Nitrosospira lacus: one gene and its partner. The main gene of each other region encodes a partner of the protein of the gene in region 2 in a complex. Links are inferred from orthologs where the notes say so. Each region holds a gene or a part of one and is shown on either strand. Other genes may lie near its edges. The genes, in order: groL and metK.

What was found.
Region 1: the proteins of metK (region 2) and groL are in contact, whole or in part, in a cryo-EM structure (PDB 8P4O), measured with the Escherichia coli proteins. The link is inferred for Nitrosospira lacus from one-to-one orthologs.

What each region holds. Positions count from the first base shown.
Region 1 is NZ_CP021106.3:25,328-28,548, forward strand. Bases 261-3,153 are described here. They hold groL (chaperonin GroEL), read right to left. Parts: upstream 2,590-3,153; coding sequence 931-2,589; downstream 261-930. Other genes in these bases: hpnD (presqualene diphosphate synthase HpnD), read right to left, coding at 261-658; groES (co-chaperone GroES), read right to left, coding at 2,640-2,930. In the rest of the region: more of hpnD, read right to left, coding at 1-260.
Region 2 is NZ_CP021106.3:823,687-826,791, reverse strand. The notes cover bases 77-2,853. They hold metK (methionine adenosyltransferase), read right to left. Parts: upstream 2,168-2,853; coding sequence 986-2,167; downstream 77-985. Other genes in these bases: dapF (diaminopimelate epimerase), read left to right, coding at 2,587-2,853; ahcY (adenosylhomocysteinase), read right to left, coding at 77-806. In the rest of the region: more of ahcY, read right to left, coding at 1-76; more of dapF, read left to right, coding at 2,854-3,105. UniProt on the Escherichia coli protein: Catalyzes the formation of S-adenosylmethionine (AdoMet) from methionine and ATP.

The DNA of each region.
Region 1 (3,221 bases), 800 kb from region 2 along the record:
CGTAATAACTTTCCGCACGCTCAATCTGAAACTCCATCAGCCGTTTGAAGCTGTCGGTTTCACGCGAATGAAGGATGTCCTCGTTCGATACGCCAAAACGTACCAATTCATCCTGGGGCAGATAGATACGGTCGCGACGTGCGTCTTCGCCGACGTCGCGTATGATGTTGGTGAGCTGGAATGCGAGCCCCAAATCCTGCGCATACTTCAGGGTATCGGGATTGCGATAGCCAAAAATCTCCGCCGAACATAATCCCACCACGCTCGCCACATGATAGCAATATAGCCGCAAGGTTTCGAAATCAGCATAGCGATTATAATTAAGATCCATTTCCATGCCATCAATGATCTCATTCAATCGCTCAGCGGTGAGATTGAATATTTTCGACACGTTAACCAGCGCTTTAGCCACCGGATGGCTGGGTTCATTTCCATGTCCGGCATCAAATATGGCGGCAACTTCCTGCCGCCACCACGCAAGTTTCGTTCGCGCCACCGACGCATCGGTGCACTCATCCACCACATCGTCCACCTCGCGGCAGAAAGCATATAAGGCAGTAATGGCGCGGCGTCTCTCCGTTGGCAGATAGAGAAAGCTGTAATAGAAACTGGAACCGCTTTGAATCGCTTTTTCCTGACAGTACTGATCTGGAGTCATAAATTTATGATAAAGAAAACATCTGGCCGCCACCGCCCCACGGTTTCGAAGCGAGCCTCCACAACTTGAGGGAGTGCGCTTCGCGCTTCTGGCATGGATGGAAAAAACAAATTTTTTTAATGAAGCAATTATAAAGGGATGTGGCGCACATCATGCACCTCAAAATGAAACCCGGCCAGCAATGGCTTAGACCGGGTTGTGATAATAAAAAACCCCACCGTGGCGGGGTTTTTTATCGTACTTCATTTCTACCAAGACCGATACAGCAAATCCTACATATCCATGCCGCCCATACCACCCATACCACCCATACCACCCATGCCGCCCATGCCACCGCCTCCACCGGATTCTTCCTTTGGTGATTCAGCCACCAGAGCATCAGTGGTAAGCATCAGACTCGCCACGGAGGCGGCATGCTGCAATGCATAACGCGTAACCTTGGTAGGATCCAGAACACCCATTTCCACCATGTCGCCATATTCGCTGGTGGCGGCATTGTAACCAAAATTACCCTTGCCTTCCAATACCTTGTTGATTACTACCGAAGGCTCATCGCCGCAGTTAGCAACGATCTGGCGCAGGGGCTCTTCCAGCGCACGCAGAACAATCTTGATGCCGGCGTCCTGATCATGATTGTCGCCTTTGAGGCTGGCCACCGCACTCAAGGTACGCAATAACGCCACGCCACCACCGGGAACGATACCTTCTTCCACTGCGGCGCGGGTAGCATGCAGGGCGTCTTCAACACGCGCTTTCTTCTCTTTCATTTCCACTTCAGTGGCCGCACCGACTTTGATCAACGCTACACCGCCAGCCAGCTTTGCCACACGCTCCTGCAATTTTTCCTTGTCGTAGTCGCTCGTGGCTTCGTCGATTTGCTTGCGGACCTGCTTGACACGGCCTTCAATGTTTGCGGCATCTCCAGCGCCATCAATGACAGTGGTTTCTTCCTTGCCAACTTCTATGCGCTTGGCCTGTCCCAACTCCTTCAGGGTAGCTTTTTCCAGCGATAAACCTACTTCTTCGGCAATCACTGTGCCGCCCGTGAGAATGGCGATGTCTTCAAGCATGGCCTTGCGGCGATCACCAAAGCCAGGCGCTTTGACTGCACAGGTTTTCAGGATGCCGCGGATATTGTTCACAACCAGGGTGGCGAGTGCCTCGCCGTCCACATCTTCAGCAATGATCAATAGCGGTTTACCGGCTTTGGCTACGAGCTCCAGCACCGGCAGCAATTCGCGGATATTGGAAATCTTCTTGTCGTGCAGCAAGACAAAAGGATTTTCCAGCAATGCGATCTGCCTGTCGGGATTGTTTATGAAATACGGGGAAAGATAACCACGGTCGAACTGCATGCCCTCGACCACCTCCAGCTCATTTTGCAGCCCGGAACCATCTTCCACCGTAATCACGCCTTCCTTACCCACTTTTTCCATCGCGTCCGCAATGATCTTGCCGATTTCCGGATCCGAATTGGCGGATATGCTTCCCACCTGCGCAATTTCCTTGCCGGTGGTACAGGGTTTGGACAGTTTCTTGAGTTCCTCAACAGTTGCGGCAACGGCTTTATCGATACCACGCTTCAGGTCCATCGGGTTCATCCCGGCGGCGACATACTTCATGCCTTCCTTGACGATGGACTGCGCCAGAACCGTGGCAGTGGTCGTGCCGTCGCCCGCGACATCAGACGTCTTGCTGGCTACTTCCTTCACCATTTGTGCGCCCATATTCTCGAACTTGTCTTTCAGTTCGATTTCTTTCGCTACCGAGACACCATCCTTGGTAATAGTGGGTGCGCCATAAGAACGCTCCAGGACAACATTGCGCCCCTTGGGGCCAAGGGTAACTTTAACCGCATCGGCCAGAATGTTGACCCCGGCCACCATTTTGTGGCGGGCTGAATCGCCAAATTTCACTTCTTTCGCTGCCATAATCTCTTTCTCCTAATTTCCAGAAATATTGTTTAACCGTAGTGAGCAAATTAACTTTCGATGACCCCCATTAGGTCCTCTTCGCGCATCACCAGAAGCTCTTCCCCCGACACTTTCACCGTCTGTCCGGAGTATTTTCCGAATAGCACTTTGTCGCCAACCTTCACATCCAGCGGACGGACCTTGCCGTCGTCACCAACCTTGCCTTTGCCTACAGCAATGATTTCGCCTTGATCGGGCTTTTCCGCCGCGCTGTCAGGGATGACGATACCGGATGAAGTCTTGCGTTCTTCTTCCAGCCGCTTGACAATAACGCGGTCGTGTAACGGACGAATCTGCATGTTTTCTTTCTCCTGTTTTGAAATTAATACAATGAAATCTATGGAAAAACTGATATTTTTGTGTTCAGATTTCCGAATTTACCACAAAAACCTATTAGCACTCACTGCCAACGAGTGCTAATAATACGGACTGTCACCGGAAGTTTCAAGTAAAGAAGCAATAAATACTTGCTGCAAACAATCAATACTGCCTGGCGAAATCACCGTAAGTCTCAATCCGGGCAATTCATCCAGCGACCGAAGAGCGTCTCAACCGAATGGTGGACTTGCGCCGATAACCCCGCCGTTAGC
Region 2 (3,105 bases):
TTGCCCACGTCGCCATAGCCACACACCAGTGCAATCTTGCCGGCAATCATCACATCCGTAGCACGCTTGATGCCATCCACCAGCGACTCACGGCAACCGTAAAGATTATCGAACTTGGATTTGGTAACCGAGTCGTTGACATTGAATGCCGGGAATGGCAGCTCCCCTTTCTTTTGCATTTCGTATAAACGGTGAACGCCGGTAGTCGTTTCCTCCGTTACACCACGAATATTCGCAAGTCTGCAGGAATACCAGCCAGGCTGAGTATCCAGTCTTTTCCGGATTGCCGCGAACAATGCATGCTCTTCTTCATTGGCTGGATGGGCGATGACCGATGGGTCTTTTTCCGCCCTGCTGCCAAGAATGATCAGCAGCGTTGCATCGCCACCGTCGTCCAGAATCATATTGGGCGTACCATTCGCACTCGATTGCTCGTCACCGGACCACTCAAAGATGCGGTGGGTATATTCCCAATAATCATCCAGCGACTCACCCTTGTAGGCAAAAACCGGAATGCCTTTCGCTGCGATGGCCGCCGCCGCATGATCCTGGGTGGAAAAGATATTGCACGAAGCCCAGCGCACTTCCGCTCCCAATTCGATCAGGGTCTCGATCAGCACCGCTGTCTGAATAGTCATGTGGAGCGAACCGGCAACACGCGCGCCTGCCAAAGGTTTTCCGCCGGCATATTCTTCCCGTAGCGCCATCAGGCCGGGCATCTCGGTTTCAGCAATGGCTATTTCCTTGCGCCCCCATTCCGCCAGGGACATATCGGCAACTTTATAATCGGTAAATTCGCTGCTCATAAGCGTAGAGGCGGGGGCAGGTATAGATGCAGGACTGAGCACAGCGTTCATGGAACAAATCTCCTAAAAAATGAACGAGCGCCGTTATTGCGATTCTCCCCCGCCGAGCCTCGCGGGACTCTGCCCGTCGCAGCGCTCCTCAGTGGGGGAGGAATTGAAGCTAACATGACCTTCTCTGCTTATGCCTCAACCGCGACCTCGATTCCCGCATCGGCGCGAAGTCGTGCGGCTTTATCGGTGGCCTCCCAGGTGAATTCCGGCTCATCCCGCCCAAAGTGGCCATAGGCGGCAGTCTTCTGGTAAATTGGACGCAGCAGATTAAGAGTATGAATAATAGCACGAGGACGCAAGTCAAAATGCTGTTCGATCAGCTTGACGATTTTATCGTCGGAAATCTTGCCGGTTCCGTAAGTATCAACCATGAGTGAAACCGGTCGTGCCACACCGATAGCATAGGCTATCTGCACTTCACATCTGCTGGCAATGCCCGCGGCAACGATGTTCTTGGCGACATAACGCCCGGCGTAGGCTGCGGAGCGATCCACCTTGGATGGATCCTTGCCAGAGAAAGCACCGCCGCCATGGTGCGCCGTCCCGCCATAGCTATCCACGATGATCTTGCGGCCGGTCAACCCGCAGTCGCCCATTGGTCCGCCCACCACGAAGCGGCCGGTAGGGTTGACCAGATAACGAGTCTGACCATTCAGCATATTTTTCGGAAGTACCGGCTTGATGATTTCCTCGATTACCGCTTCACTCAGTTCCGCGTGGGAGATGTCCGGATTGTGCTGGGTGGATATCACTACAGTTTCGATGCGTTGCGGCTTACCATTCAGATAGCGTACCGATACCTGCGACTTGGCATCCGGACGCAGCCACGGCAGGCGTCCATCTTTTCTCAGCTCCGCTTGCCGCTCCATCAAGCGATGGGCATAGTAAATCGGCATCGGCATCAATTGCGGCGTCTCGTCGCACGCATAGCCAAACATCAGTCCCTGGTCGCCTGCCCCCTGATCCATTTCCTCTTCCTTACTGCGATTTACCCCTTGTGCAATATCAGCGGACTGTTTGTTGAAAGCAGTCAACACGGCACAGGTATGATAGTCAAACCCAATATCGGAGCTGTTGTAACCGATACGCTTGACGGCCGAGCGCGCGACTTGCATATAGTCAACGTTGGCCTCGGTGGTAATCTCCCCTGACATAACGATCAGACCCGTGCTGCACAAGGTCTCGCAGGCTACTCGCGCGTTGGCATCCTGAGCCAGGATGGCATCCAGAATTGAGTCGGAAATCTGATCCGCCACCTTGTCGGGGTGGCCTTCAGATACGGATTCGGAAGTAAAAAGGTATTCACTCATGTTATCCAGCCGCATATAGTTTTATGAAGGGACTGTAGAATACCAAATTACGCGCGTATTAAGAAGAGAGACAATAGTACAGTCAGCTTATACAACTTCCGCTTTGCTCATATCCGTGCAGTATCGCCCCTGCGACGGTACATGTGGCCGCGGCTCGTGCCAAGCGTATATCACCACGGTCATGATGATGCGCCTGATTTCTTTTCCTTCTCTTTCCGCATCCTCCGGCGTGCGACACAGGGGTCTTCGTTGACCGCACTTCGCCTGCAAAGGGGCTTTTGCAGTGAAAGGAGCCATGGTGCCGGCATGGCGGCCGATTGACAGGGGTATCTTCCTGTAACAAACTCGCACCGGGAGGGATATATTCGTTGGCTTTTCCGGTGCGGGCGGAATTGTCCGATGAAATGGGTGGCTCATTAATGAAACTCAAATTTACTAAGATGCATGGACTGGGCAATGATTTCGTCGTTATTGACGGGATAAATCAATCCCCATTTCTGGGCCCTGAGCAACTGCGCCTGCTCGCCAACCGTCATTTTGGCATCGGCTGTGATCAGATTCTATTGATAGAAGCCGCTGAAGGCGACGCTGACTTTCGCTATCGCATTTTCAACGCCGATGGCGGCGAGGTGGAACAATGCGGCAACGGTGCGCGCTGCTTCGTTCGCTATGTGCATGACCGCGGGATGACAAATAAAAATGAAATCCGCGTGGAAACACATGGCGGCCTGATCATTCCCAGATTGGAGGCCAATGGTGAAGTGACCGTCAATATGGGCGCACCGAAATTTGAGCCGCGGGAGATTCCCTTTGCCGCCGAAAAGCGCGCACTGACTTATCCACTCGATATCGACGGCAGGCAGGTGGAAATCAGCGCTGTTTCCATGGGGAACCCTCACGCGGTGCAATGGGTAGCAGACTTGGATCATGCTCCGGTA